Regions from separate parts of the Herminiimonas aquatilis genome, predicted to be linked through region 1. Evidence: riboswitches for the same ligand, from Rfam matches in the RefSeq annotation. Region 1 holds a riboswitch; each other region holds the start of a gene.
The links. A riboswitch is a leader RNA that binds a small molecule or an ion and turns the genes downstream of it on or off. The one in region 1 is predicted to bind thiamine pyrophosphate.

Region 1 (4,921 bases):
AGTTGAGCGAAACCGAACCGGAATACACATCGCCGTAGGCGTTATCCATTTCATCAATCAGTATCAACCCCAACGCAATCAAACCGCCTTGCGCCAATAATAAAGTCGTCATCAGGTCTGCGCCCGGGTTGGATGTGCTGACGATCAATACACCGAGCGCATGGCACCATATATTCGCTATGGCAAAACCCAGCCACGTGCCGCGGAAGGTGCTTGCTCCTGCCTTGCCGTAACGGGCAAAATCGGCGACCAGCGGCAACCACGAAACCGGCATCGCCATCACCAGATCTATGCCCGCGAGTGTGCTCATGGAACCATCGCCAGCCCTGTTCCAGATCGCATCCAGACCTTGTGCCTGTGCTTTCAGGAAGAATTGGTAGGTGAGCCAGATCAGCGACAGGATAACCAGTGGCAGGCCGTAGCGACCTACAAAGCGCCGGACTAGGCCGATCATGGAGCCGGTAGCGAGTGCTACCAGTAACAAGCCCCAGAAAATTGCCGTGATATAGGGAATCCACGCGGCATCGATGCCGGTAGTACCTTTAATCAGTGCTGTCGTACCGTCGCGCATGACGACCAGTTCAAATGCAGACCAGCCTATCAATTGAATGATATTCAGGATGACAGGCAATTTTGCGAAAGAGGTGCCAAGAGTCTGGCACATCAAGATCGGGCTGGACAAGCCGCGCTGGAATCCGATGTACGCGACCCAGCCGAGCAGCGCAGCACCCAATAGCGAACCTGCAATGATCGCAAACAATGCAGTTTGTGTACCGAGCGCAGTGCCAAGGAAGGCGCCGATCTGCATGACAAGCAAGCCAACGCCCAGGCTGAACCAAAGCGCAGCGTGATCGCGGAACGAGAATACCCGTTCTGCAGCCGGAATCGCTATGAAGGCGGTATTGCTTGCTGCAACGGGATTGTTTGTTAATGCCATCATCTTCTTTCAAAAGGATGGCAGGTCAGCCGGTTCTGCGCCGTGGAGGACGGCGATTGATCGCATGCTTTCCTGCGCGAGGATTACCTCAATCAGGTTCAACGGGTATCTCTCACCCGCGCATGTTTTTCCGCGCAGGACCCCGAGCCAGGTATTTCAAAACTGGGCGCTACTTTGATCTAAAAATTAATTATAGGCAAGCCATACGTGGCTATAACTGCTATCTGCCACGTCATGGATCAGATGAAAGGATTCTTGGAAAGGAAGGAAAGAGTCGGGCTGCACAATGAAGCAGGGAGGGGGAGCAGCCCGACGGAAATACGAAGTACTGTATAAAAAAACAGTATAAGGCTACCGTCTTTAAAAGTCACGTGTTAATGTTGCTGTCGGAATTGCTGGCTCATGAAGCCGCTTTAAATAAGGACAGGAAGAAAAACGCCCCGCTGAAAGCGAGGCGTGGGCAGGTGATACCACAGTCAAGTTCTTGATTACAGGCCCAGACGCTTAGTCGCTTCATCCATCACTTGCGTATTCCAGGGAACAAAGCCGGTCATGCCTATTTTGGACAATGCATTTTTACCAGCTTCATTTTCAGACAAGTTGAGCAACAGGTTTTTGAGTTTTTCTCTATCGGATTCGCTGAGCTTCTTCGATGCGAGGAATTGTTTTACTGGAATCGGTTTAGTTTCAGCCAGGACGCGCCCACCTTTGGCGACCCATGCTTTTGCGACTGCTGCAGACCCAGTGACACCAGCCTCAACAAAACCGTTTTCGATCATGAACGGCACTGCATCCTGATAGCGAGTGGCGGTAAAGAATTTTTCAGGTTGCTGGAAATTCAGTTCGCGCAGATTGGCAGTAAACATCACCGTGGTAATTGAATCCAGCGATGGCACACCGATTTTTTTGCCGCGCAGATCCTGCATGGTTTTCAGCGGTGATGCATTGGATACGAGTATGCGGGCACGATAATCGGTAAAGCCCTTGGCGCTGGCCAGACCTTCATAGTCATTCTTCTTGACTGCCTGCAGACCGATATGTGCCGCGTGTATGAAGGCGATGTCAAATTTGCTTTCCGCCAGGCCTTTCGCAAAGTTCGTGCTATCTACGCTTTGCAGTTTCACGTTTTGCTTGAGTTCTTTCGCAAGCAATTGCAACAGGGGCTTGTAACGTTCGCTTGCAGGGCCACCGTCCTGATATGTGACACCTTCGTTGACAGCAAGGACAAGATCTTGCGCGTAAGCAGAAGTGATGCTGGCGACCAGCAGGGTCGTTGCTAAAAGAGAGGTCAGTTTCATAAGCTGTTCTGGATGGAAAATTTCAAATATAAGCATGCCGAAAACCGGGCTCGGCGTAAGTTGGAATTTTGGGGTGAAAAAAACGCATTGCAGAAGCAATGCGTTAGGGAGGGTAAGCGCATGAGAGCGCTTGCCGATTCTTACAGGCCGAGTCTGGCCGCTGCTTCATCCATTACTTGTGCATTCCACGGCACGAAGCCGGTCATGCCGATTTTGGATAATGCATTTCTGCCGGCTTCATTTTCTGACAGGTTGAGCAACAGGCTTTTGAGTTTTTCTCTATCGGATTCGCTGAGCTTCTTCGATGCAAGGAATTGCTTGATTGGCATAGGCTTGGTTTCTGCAAGGATGCGACCGCCTTTGGCAACCCATGCCTTTGCTACGCCGGCAGAACCGGTGACTCCCGCTTCAACAAAACCGTTTTCGATCATGAATGGCACCGCATCCTGATAGCGGGTGGCGGTGAATAATTTTTCCGGTTGGGGGAAGTTCAGTTCACGCAGGTTAGCAGTAAACATGACTGTGGTAATCGACTCGACTGATGGCACTCCGATTTTTTTGCCGCGCAGATCCTGCATCGACTTAAAAGGTGAGGTGCTTGCCACCAATACACGTGCACGGTAATCGGTAAATCCTTTGGCGGTTACCAGACCTTCGTAACCATTCTTTTTGACGGCCAGCAAACCGACATGGGCCGGGTGTATGAATGCAAGATCGAACTTGCCTTCGGCCAGGCCTTTTTCAAAGACTGAATATTTGTCTACGGATTGCAATTTGATGTTCTGCTTGAGTTCTTTCGACAGCAATTGCAGCAAGGGTTTGTAGCGCTCACTAGCGGGGCCGCCGTCCTGATAAGTTACACCTTCGTTAACTGCAAGGACAAGATCTTGTGCCGCAGCGGAATTAATGCCGGCCGCCAGCAATATCATTGCCAACAAAGATGTAAATTTCATAAAGGTCGCTCCGTTTGATTATTTTTCTAGGGTAACTAATTGTAGAGGGAATGTTACATTAAGCAACCAAAAGCAAAGGAAATTTCTTGGTTCGCGTGACAAAAACGCACATTAATTTATTTGATTTATATGAATAAATAGGGTTTTCTGCCATCACTGCTGACAGCGTTTGACGGACAGTATTACGCAATGAGAATGAGTTGCAAGACGCAGGGATGACGACAGCGACAGAACGTCGATGTCATGCATTAGCTGAGGATTTTAGAATTGAAACAAAACATGGCGCAGCATACACATGCATTGCGCCATGTTTCCAAGTTGCGGTGATGCGGATTCGATCAAATTTAGTCGGTCAAATTCGTCCGGTGATCAGCATGATGAGCAGGATGACGACAAGCAAGCCGGTAATGCCGCTGGGAGCGTAACCCCAGCTCCGACTATGTCCCCAGGTTGGCAGGGCGCCGACCAGGATCAATATCAATACGATGAGCAGGATTGTTCCGATAGCCATGATTTTTCCTTGTAATAGTTATAGTGCGAGCAAGCGCTAAATCTGTTGGCGAGTTCAAGACAAGCTTGAGCGTCGTGACCTCAGCATAAGAGACCCTGCACATTCCCACTGTGCGTTGCCGTACAAACAATTCTCACAGCATGCGAGACAATCTTTACTCCATCTGATGTCCTGCTTTTGCCGTGCGTTGTGTATCAAACTTGTTGCGGCGAGCCCTCACTTCTTGAACCTCACATTGAAAGCGCGCACATCATGCAAATTCGCACATTGTTATTCGTCATCATTCTGGCCGCGATCGCGACCTTGGCTGCATTGAATTGGACCACCTTCAATACGCCGACTGACCTTTGGTTGGGAGTTGCGACCGTGCAGGCTCCGCTAGGCTTGGTCATGCTCGGGTTAACGGCCTTGCTGGCGGCATTTTTTCTGGCATTGTTTATCCAGTTGCAGTCTTACTCCTTGCTGGAATCGCGTCGCCATACCAAAGAACTGCAAGTGCAGCGTGAACGCGCCGATCAGGCCGAGGCATCGCGTTACACGGAGCTGCGTCAGTTCGTTGAATTGGAAATGCGCGCCATCGACAAGCAGAACCTGGAATTGCGCGGTACCGTGCTCGATCGTCTGGATCGCCTGGATACGGGCATTGCCACAGCTATCGAGCAATCCGGCAATACCGTTGCGGCGCACATAGGCGAACTGGAAGACAGGCTGGAGCGTGGTAACAATGGCATAACGCCGAACCGCTTGGCGTGACGGTATGAATGACTCAAATTTATTTCCTTGCGGAAATAAATTTGAGTGTTCTCCCGGAAACATCGGTTAAACTACCGGCAATTCAACCACTCCGGGCATCATCATGGCCAAAGCCAGGCAAGTCGATACGAATGTCATCATCATCGGTGGCGCTTTTGCCATTGTCTTGATCGGCTTGTTGTCGGTTTGGCTGTATTTTTCGTACAGTGCCCGTCCAGTGTCGCCGTCTACCTATGCCAGCTTCGGGCCGGTGGTGGTGCGCAGCACAGAGTTTTCCATCAAGGCGACCATCGCAGTACAGACGCGCAAGGAAGATGCGGACTGGCTGGCCAATCATAAAAAAGAATTGAATTTTGCATTGCAGGGCGCATTGGCGAATGTCGATCCCAAGCGTTTGCGTGAACCGGAAGGCATCAGTTACGTGCAAACTACGCTGCGCGATGCGGCCAATACCGCATTAAATACCCGA
Region 2 (4,921 bases), on a different contig from region 1:
GCTTAAGCCGGGCATTGCACAGTTAATGACTTTATAATTTGCGTCTGCATTTGCACAGCGACGTGCGAAGCGCATTCCAATTTCAATGCAAGGCAATATGAATACTCTATCCATCAAATCTGCGCCAGCTGGTCCTGGTAGCCCGATCAGCGACGCCGAATGGCAGGTGCGTCTCGATCTCGCGGCCTGCTATCACTTGTGCGCGCTGAAGAACTGGGACGATTTGATTTATACGCATATTTCCGCGACCGTACCCGGCGAAGATAATCATTTCTTGATCAACCCATTCGGTTTGCGTTTCGACGAAATCACCGCGTCGAACCTGGTCAAGATTGATTTGCAGGGCAAGATCATCGGCGATCAAAACGTGCGTGTGAACGTGACCGGTTTTGCCATTCATGGCGCGGTACATAGTGCGCGCAAGGATGCAATGTGCGTCATGCATTTGCATAATGAAAATGGCGTCGCGGTCGGCATGCAGCAGGGCGGCTTGCTGCCGCTGTCGCAACACGCGATGCGTTTTTATCAGCAAATGGGTTATCACGACTATGAAGGTTTGGCGCTGTCGGCAGTTGAGCAGACACGCTTGATAGAGCGCCTCGGCGATTATCCTGCGATGCTATTGCGCAATCACGGCACGCTGATCAGCGGCCGCACGATCGCTGAAGCGTATGTGTTGATGGATACGCTGGACAAGGCGTGTGCCTTCCAGTTGAAGGCGCAGTCCGGTGGCGGCCCGCTGAATATTCCATCGCCCGCAGTCTGTGCAAAAACCTACAAGGAATTGCTGGGCGATGGTTCGCCCGAAGGCATACTCGAATGGCCTGCGTTGCTGCGCAAGCTGGATGCAGTATCGCCGTCATATCGCAACTAATTGGGTAGCCATCGCTACATGCGCGTCAGTTCAGAATTTTATTGATTAACCAAAAAGGAAAACCCATGCCAACTATCAACGTTCAATTATTCGAAGGCCGCACAGTCGAACAAAAACGCGCATTCGTCAAAGCAGTGACGGAAGCTACCGTCGCCACTCTCGGTTCAAGTGCGGAATCGGTCGATATCATCATTGAAGATGTGAAGCGCGAAAACTGGTCCACCGGCGGCAAATTGTGGTCCGACGTCTGATTCAAATCGGTAAGACGAGCTGCCGCTGTAAGCGGCAGCTCGTGATGAGTGCGCCGACGCAAGCGGCGCGCCATCCACGTAATCAATAAGCATGCAGATCACCGACTCAATTGTCATCGACGATAGCGACATCGATCTGACCGCCATTCGCGCGCAAGGCCCGGGCGGGCAAAATGTGAATAAGGTTGCGACGGCGATTCATTTGCGCTTTGATATAGGTGCGTCGTCATTGCCCGATTATCTGAAAGAGCGCTTGCTCTTGCTCAACGATCAGCGCATCACCAAAGAAGGCGTGATTGTTATCAAGGCGCAGCAAGGCCGCAGCCAGGAACAAAGCCGCGAAGAGGCATTACGACGGCTGCAGGAAATCATTGCCAGCGTGACCGTTCTGCCCAAGGCGCGACGCGCCACCAAACCTACTTACGGTTCGCAACGCAAACGCCTGGATGGAAAAAATGCACGCGGTCAGACCAAGGCCATGCGCGGCAAAGTTTCTCTGTAGTCATATTCTTTCTTCGCAACAAGCCTGTAAGTGACATAGCGCACTGACCTTTTGCCACGTCTAGACGATGCTGGCAAAATGAAAACTATGCCATCAACGTTGCAAATACGGGAGCCATCATGAACAAAGCCTTTGTGAAGGAAGGCGACGACGATCTCTTGTCACCTTTGCCGGAAATGCCGACCGGCGTACGCAATTACATTACGCACACCGGATATCAGCACATGCAAACCGAGTTGCGACATTTGCTGGACTCTCTGCACAGTGCGACATTGGCATTGGCTGATGAGCGCAGCCCGGATCTCGATTTGATAGAAGGTTCGGCCGAACAAAATATCCGTGAACTCGAACAACGTATTCACTACCTGCAAACGCGGCTGGACACGGCAGAGATAGTCAATCCCGCCGTGCATGCCGGTGAAACGCAAATATTTTTCGGCGCACGGGTGACCTATGAGAATGAACGCAAGGAATCCCAGACGGTGACAATTGTCGGTCTCGATGAGCTGGATCCTGATCAAGGCAAGATCAGTTGGTTATCCCCGGTTGCGCAAGCGCTGCTGAATGCATTTGAGGGTGATAGCGTGGTTTTGAAAAGTCCAGCCGGTGATGAAAAATTACACATATCGACGGTGCTTTATCCATCCCAGGTTGAACTGGATGCAGATGCCGCAGGTCCTACTAATAACGGGCTTGAATAAAGTCGGCTGTATAAGGCGACTTTATATGACAGCGTTGAGAAACGTCACGTGTAATTCATCACGTTGTAAATATTCAAGCAGGCAAGCACTTCGCGCAAGCTATTGCAGCGATACAAACAAGGAGTTCCACATGGCAGATAACAAATCCGGTAATAAATCCAGAGAGCCTATCGACGCATCCGACAATACAAAAAAGCGCGGCTCTGACTGGCATGAAGAAAAGTTGTTGGACGAAGCCCTGGATGAAACCTTCCCGGCCAGCGACCCGGTAGCAGAAGTCCCTTTGGCCACTGAAAAATCGGGACACAAATCTGTACAACAAATTGCCAAGGAAGAGCTGCTGGACGTCGGCATCGAGATGACCTTTCCGGCCAGTGATCCGGTTTCGGTGTCCTCGGGCATTACGCGTATCGAGCGCTCGCCGGATTCAGTTGATGCACATGACGATCATCAAAACAGCAATGAAGTCAGCGAAAATGAAAAAGCCGCGAAAAAATCCGGCAAATGAGTTCGGTCGGCAGCATTAACAAGCACACGCGCAACATGGGCTCTCCCTGCGCGTTAATGTTGTGAATGAAAGTAATTTCTCACATGCGCGCCCTTCTATTTACTGTTGAATAGTACGCTCGCGCTGCGTTGGATAATTCCAACACAGCGCGGGCGGTTGCCATGCTTAAATTGACCTTGGTTAAGATCGGCGATATTTACTGCAACTTTCGGTAAAAATGCTGTTTCGGGCGCTACTTTTTCCATGTTAGTATCCGCTCCACGCTAGGGGTCCTGAAGACAAACGTCTTCGGGTGAGATGAAACCCTTGAACCTGACCTGGATAATGCCAGCGTAGGGAAGCGCAAAGCCACTCAAGGTATTCCCCCAGAGACTCTTTGTTCGTTCCTTCGCCTGCTTGTCCATAACGCGATTGAGTGAGCAAACTATGTCCGCATTTCCTTCCCGTCACAAACTGATCACATTGGCCGTTGCCTGCGCGTGTGCGCCCGCCGCCTTTGCGCAGACTGCCGACAAATCTGATAACGTCTTGCCTGAGGTTGTCGTGACATCGGCACCGGCCGACGGCATCGCCCGCAATGCCAGTATCGGCGGCTTTTCCGAAGCGCCATTGCGCGAAACGCCGGCTTCCATCAGCGTCATCACCAGCGAACAGATGCAGGAACGCAGCATTCGCACCGCGACCGATGCGGTCAAATACGATGCCAGCGTGCAAAACTCATACAACGCCGTTGGTTTGTCGGACTGGTTTGCAATCCGCGGCTTTACGCTCGACATGGGGAGCAACTACCGTAAGGATGGGATGGTGATCCTTGCGCACTCGTCGATTCCGATGGAAAACAAGGAGCGGTTGGAAATCCTCAAAGGTTTGGCCGGTCTGCAAGCAGGCATCGCCTCTTCTGGCGGCATTCTGAATTACGTCACCAAGCGTCCAACCAATACGCCTTTGCGTTCAGTAACGTTTGAAGTGCGCGAGCGTGGCTCTATTTACGGCGCGATTGATCTTGGCGGCCGTTCAGACAATGGCGTATTTGGATATCGCATCAATGCGGCGGCAGAAGATACCAAGTCGTATGTGCAGGGATCGAATGGCGATCGCAAATTTGTTTCCGGCGCCTTTGACTGGCGCCTGAGTTCGCGTGCGTTGCTGTCTATCGATATGGATTATCAGCACAAGTCGCAGCTGACGGTACCGGGTTTTCAATTGCTCGGACTGGATCAGCGTCTTCCAACCGGCGTGAGCGGTAAGACCATGTTGAACAATCAAACCTGGAGTTTGCCGGTAACCGATGACACCAATAATCTGGGTGTCAAATTCGAGTACGAGTTGAATGACAACTGGCGTACTACTTTACAGGCAAATAAATTCGAATTGCGTCGCGATGATGCGGTTGCTTTGTCGTCGGGGTGCCCAGCCGAAAACCTCACTTTCGGCTACTGTTCAAACGGTGACTTTGGACTGTACGATCTGCGCAGAGATAATGACAAACGTTCTGTCATGACGACGCAGGCGATGCTGCAAGGAAAATTTGCGACGGGAAGTGTTAACCATGAATTGGCAACCGGTTTGTCGACATTGAACAGAAGAGATAATTTTGCCGATTATTTATTCAATCCGACAGTCGGAGATTTGCCGGGCAACATCTACACGACTCCACAAAGAGACTTGGTTTTGCAGCCTACCAATCCGGTAGGGCTGCGGCGCAAAGAAGAAGAACAATCCTTCTTTGTTCAAGATGTGATGGCATTGAATGAACAGTTCAAATTACATGCGGGTGTGCGTTACACAAAGCTGAAACGCGTCCAATTCAATGCAAGTGGCGGCGTGATACGCACCAATGATGATGACTATGTTTTGCCAAATGTCGCATTAGTCTATAGCCCGAACAAAGCCCTTTCGTTCTATGCATCAGCTTCGCAAGGACTGGAGCCCGGTGGTGAAATTCCATCTGGCCTGACAAATTCTGAATCAGTGTTGGATCCATATAAATCGAAACAGCTTGAGCTCGGCGTGAAGGCAGATATCACTCCTGACCTGAGTGTTTCCGCTGCATTGTTCCAGATCAAACGTCATAACGAATACGTG
Region 3 (4,921 bases), on a different contig from region 1:
TTCTTGTTTTACTTCACCACACGCCCGGCCATAGGCGACGACGGCGATGCAGAGAACCGTTTGGCAATACGGCCAGCCAGATAAGCATTGCGACCGGCATCGATACCAAGCTTCATCGCATGCGCCATACGCACAGGATCTTGCGCTCCGGCTATCGCGGTATTCATCAAGACGCCATCGCAACCCAGTTCCATCGCAATGGCTGCGTCCGATGCGGTTCCTACACCTGCATCGACGATGACCGGGACCTTGGATTGTTCAATGATCAGCGACAGATTCCATGGATTCAAAATGCCCATGCCGGAGCCGATCAGGGAGGCCAGCGGCATGATGGCGGCGCAGCCAATGTCTTCCAGCATGCGCGCTTGAATCGGATCATCGCTGCAATAGACCATCACGTCGAAACCATCCTTGACCAGCGTTTCCGCCGCTTTCAGGGTTTGCGGCATGTTGGGGAATAAAGTCTTTTCATCGCCGAGAACTTCGAGCTTGCAGAGTTTGTGACCACCGAGAATTTCACGACCAAGTTGCAGCGTATAAACCGCATCGGCGGCGTTGTAGCAGCCTGCCGAGTTTGGCAACAAAGTGAATTCAGATGGCGGCAACACATCAAGCAGGCTCGGTGCATTCGGATCTTGGCCAATGTTCACACGGCGAATCGCGACGGTCACGATTTGTGCGCCGCTGGCCAGACTGGCTTCGCGTGTTTCCGTCAAATCCTTGTATTTGCCGCTGCCGACCAGCAGACGTGAACGGTAAGTGGTGCCGGCGATGACGAAGGGTTCGTCTGTAAATGTTGCTGTGCTCATAGTGGTCCTGTTTCTGTGAGGTGAAAAGTTAACACTCACAAGGCAGCTTGTGGCTGCCTTGTGGGTACTTCAATGGTTAACCGCCACCAATTGCGCGCACCACATCAACGTGGTCGGATGACTGCAATTGTCGTTGCGACCACTGGCTGCGCGGTACGATTTGGCGATTGATTGCAACCGCGACTGCCTTGCCGGATAGCGACAAGTCGGCAATCAACTCTTCCACGTTTTGATGTGCGGTGAGTCGATGGCTAGCGCCATTGAGTTCTATCGTTATTTCCATATAGCTCGTTACTGCTTTTGATAAATTTCGGAACCGCTTTTGACAAACTCGATCGCTTTCACTTCCATCCCTGCTTTCAGGGCCTGGATTTCCGTTATGCCTTGCTTGGCTGCGTAGTCGCGCACTTCCTGCGTGATTTTCATCGAGCAGAAATGCGGGCCACACATAGAGCAGAAATGCGCGACCTTGGCGGAATCCTTGGGTAAGGTTTCATCGTGGAATTCGCGCGCCTTGTCCGGATCGAGACCGATGTTGAACTGATCATCCCAACGGAATTCAAAACGCGCTTTCGACAATGCGTTGTCACGTATCTGCGCACCGATATGACCTTTGGCCAAGTCGGCTGCATGCGCAGCAATCTTGTACGTGATAATGCCGTCCTTGACGTCAACCTTATTCGGCAAGCCGAGATGTTCTTTCGGTGTGACGTAACACAGCATCGCGGTACCGTACCAACCAATTTGCGCAGCACCGATGCCGGATGTAATGTGGTCATAGCCAGGTGCAATGTCGGTCGTCAATGGTCCCAGTGTATAGAACGGCGCTTCGTGGCACTGCTCCAATTGCAGATCCATATTTTCCTTGATCAAATGCATAGGCACGTGACCCGGACCTTCGATCATCACTTGCACGTCATGCTTCCATGCGATCTGTGTCAGTTCACCCAGCGTTTTCAGTTCACCGAGTTGCGCTTCATCGTTGGCATCGTAAATCGAACCCGGACGCAAACCGTCACCCAGCGAGAACGACACGTCGTAGGCTTTCATGATTTCGCAGATGTCTTCGAAGTGTTCATGCAGAAAGGATTCCTTGTGATGCGCGAGACACCATTTCGCCATGATCGAACCACCGCGCGAAACGATGCCGGTCAGACGTTTTGCCGTCATCGGCACGTAGCGCAACAATACCCCGGCGTGGATCGTGAAGTAGTCGACGCCCTGCTCCGCCTGCTCGATCAAGGTGTCGCGGAAGATTTCCCAGGTCAAGTCTTCAGCCTTGCCGTTGACCTTTTCCAGCGCCTGATAGATCGGCACGGTGCCGATGGGCACAGGTGAATTGCGGATGATCCATTCACGCGTTTCATGTATGTGTTTGCCGGTCGACAAATCCATCACGTTATCGCCACCCCAGCGTATTGCCCAGGTCATTTTCTCGACTTCTTCGCCTATCGACGATGTCACAGCCGAATTGCCGATGTTGGCGTTGATCTTGACCAGAAAATTACGGCCGATGATCATCGGCTCGATTTCTGGATGGTTGATATTGGCCGGAATAATGGCGCGGCCGCGCGCGATTTCACTGCGCACGAATTCGGCGGTGATCTCTTGCGGAATCGAGGCACCAAACGATTGACCCGGATGTTGACGGCCCATCAGCTCGGCGAGTTTTTCGCCTTTCGGCCCGGATTGTTTCAACTCTTCCAGATATGCGCGGCGATTCATGTTTTCGCGAATCGCAACGAATTCCATTTCAGGCGTGATAATGCCCTGACGTGCGTAATGCATCTGACTGACATTCTTGCCAGCGAGTGCGCGGCGCGGTTTGCGATGCAGGTTGAAGCGCAGTTCTGCCAATTGCGGATCGTTCAAGCGCTCGATACCGTATTCGGATGTTGGGCCGGCGAGCTCTTCCGTGTCCTTGCGCTCGAGTATCCACGGCATGCGCGGTGTATCTAGGCCGGAACGGATATCGATCTTGGCTTCAGGATCGGTGTAAGGACCGGACGTATCGTAGACATAGATCGCCGGATTTTTTTCAAAGCCGAACGATGCGGCCGTATCGGATTGCGTGATCTTGCGCATAGGCACGCGTATATCAGGACGCGAACCCTGGATATAAACTTTGCTGGAATTTGGTAATGGTTGAATCGCTGCTTCATCTACCGTGGCGGTAGCGGACAGGAATTTCGGGTTGGCATTCATTTTGGCTCCTTGGCTAACTACAAATTGGCTTGGAGCCAGCTAAGGAGGTTTCGAGAACCTGTATTGTATTCAGCTTGGTATCGACGAAAACACAATTCGAATGCCGGATGCAATACACGTTCTCGGTAGCTTCCCTTCGCTGGCATTATCCAGATCAGGTTCAAGGGTTTTTCTCACCCGGCAAATGCGGAACGCATTTGCCTAGGACCCCTAGCTTTTTACTTCTGTAACAGGTGAATCAAACTACAACGCGAGTCTATGCAATAAAACTGCATAGTCAATTGACCCGGGTCAAATTTTTACATCTGACATGTATGGCTTACTGATGTGCAACTCAACAAACCATACATGTCAGTTCTGAAAAACGGCAAATACGCCGTCGTTCAGAAACTGTGTACAACTAAGTTCTTACTGCGATTACTTAACTGTTGCGATGTGCAACAGATTGGTAGTACCTGATTCGCCGAATGGCAAACCAGCCGAGATTGCAATGTATTCGCCTTTTTTGGCAAAGCCTTCGCGCACAGCTGAGGTCAATGCTTCGCTGACCATTTCATCTACTGAATGCACGTCCTTGCCGACGATCGAATGAATGCCCCAAACCCATGCCAAACGACGCGCCGTTTTGAGTTCTGACGCGATGCTGAGAATCGAGGTATTCGGACGAACACGTGCCGCACTCATGCTGGTGCTGCCGGACTTGGTGTAAGTCACGGTGCATGCAGCCTTGAGCGCTGTCGTTGTGTCGAGCAGGGCGATGCAGATCGCATCTTCTGGCGTTGCACGTGGTGCAACTTGTTGTGCATCCAGCAGGTTGCGGTAAACCGGATCGGATTCCACTTCCTTGATGATGGCGTCCATCATTTGCACTGCACGAACAGGATTTTTACCGCTAGCGGATTCAGCCGACAACATAACAGCATCAGCGCCTTCGTAGATCGCGGTAGCGACGTCCGAAGCTTCTGCACGTGTTGGCATTGGCGACTCAGTCATCGATTCCAGCATGTGCGTAGCAACGATGGTTGGGCGGCCATATTTGCGCGAAACACGGATGATTTCTTTTTGGGCACGTGGCACTTGCGAGATCGGCAGTTCAACACCAAGATCACCGCGAGCAACCATGACGGAATCAGATGCTTTGCAGATTGCATCGATGTCCAGCATTGCGGCTGGCTTCTCGATCTTCGATTGAATCAAAGCGCGATCGCCAATGATCTTGCGTGCATCTTCAATGTCGGAAACTTGTTGCACGAACGACAGCGCAACCCAATCCACGCCCAGTGACAAAGCGAATTCCAGATCAATCAGATCTTTCGGCGTCATGGCAGGAATAGGCAAGATTGCGTCGGGGACGTTGACACCTTTGCGGTTAGAAATCTTGCCGCCGGTGGTCACACGAGTGACGATGCGTTCACCAGAGTTGCTTTCGATCGTGACACGAATTTTGCCGTCGTCGAACAGCAGGTTCTGACCAGCTGCAACAGCAGCAAACAGTTCAGGATGTGGCAAGTACACGCGCGATGCGTCGCCTGGTGTTTCGTCGCGGTCCAGCACGAATTGCGAGCCTTCCGTCAGCACTGCGGAATCGCCTGTGAACGTGCCCAGACGAATCTTCGGACCTTGCAAGTCAGCGAGAATCGAAACAGGACGGCCGTACTTGGTTTCCAGGCCACGAACGATTTCGTGACGTGCGCGGTGATCTTCATGCGAACCATGGCTGAAGTTGAAGCGGAACATATCCACGCCAGCTTCAAACAGTGCGCTGATAGTTTCGACATCATTACTTGCTGGGCCAAGGGTAGCAACGATTTTTGCTTTGCGATTACGTCTCATGACAGGTCTTCTTCTTAAATGAAAATTAAAAAATCGATACCGCTATGCGTACACGGACAACATAGCAGCGAATA

Region 2: linked by a shared signal. The riboswitch ahead of ACFQO0_RS06215 (TonB-dependent siderophore receptor) and the one ahead of ACFQO0_RS15500 (purine-cytosine permease family protein) in region 1 are both predicted to bind thiamine pyrophosphate.
Region 3: linked by a shared signal. The riboswitch ahead of thiC (phosphomethylpyrimidine synthase ThiC) and the one ahead of ACFQO0_RS15500 (purine-cytosine permease family protein) in region 1 are both predicted to bind thiamine pyrophosphate.

What each region holds. Positions count from the first base shown of each region.
Region 1 covers NZ_JBHTCC010000004.1:177,850-182,770, reverse strand. Annotated here, with positions in the region: gene ACFQO0_RS15500 (purine-cytosine permease family protein) at 1-937, opposite strand, end outside; TPP riboswitch at 990-1,092, opposite strand; gene ACFQO0_RS15495 (phosphate/phosphite/phosphonate ABC transporter substrate-binding protein) at 1,426-2,235, opposite strand; gene ACFQO0_RS15490 (phosphate/phosphite/phosphonate ABC transporter substrate-binding protein) at 2,376-3,188, opposite strand; gene ACFQO0_RS15485 (DUF3309 family protein) at 3,541-3,699, opposite strand; gene ACFQO0_RS15480 (LapA family protein) at 3,952-4,452, shown strand; gene ACFQO0_RS15475 (flagellar basal body-associated FliL family protein) at 4,556-4,921, shown strand, end outside.
Region 2 covers NZ_JBHTCC010000001.1:1,348,516-1,353,436, reverse strand. Annotated here, with positions in the region: gene ACFQO0_RS06245 (class II aldolase/adducin family protein) at 98-874, shown strand; gene ACFQO0_RS06240 (4-oxalocrotonate tautomerase) at 919-1,125, shown strand; gene arfB (alternative ribosome rescue aminoacyl-tRNA hydrolase ArfB) at 1,217-1,627, shown strand; gene ACFQO0_RS06230 (GreA/GreB family elongation factor) at 1,747-2,328, shown strand; gene ACFQO0_RS06225 (hypothetical protein) at 2,459-2,836, shown strand; gene ACFQO0_RS06220 (hypothetical protein) at 2,932-3,081, opposite strand; TPP riboswitch at 3,092-3,192, shown strand; gene ACFQO0_RS06215 (TonB-dependent siderophore receptor) at 3,263-4,921, shown strand, end outside.
Region 3 covers NZ_JBHTCC010000001.1:1,011,161-1,016,081, forward strand. Annotated here, with positions in the region: gene ACFQO0_RS04605 (thiazole synthase) at 9-809, opposite strand; gene thiS (sulfur carrier protein ThiS) at 886-1,092, opposite strand; gene thiC (phosphomethylpyrimidine synthase ThiC) at 1,101-3,014, opposite strand; TPP riboswitch at 3,129-3,236, opposite strand; gene pyk (pyruvate kinase) at 3,432-4,847, opposite strand.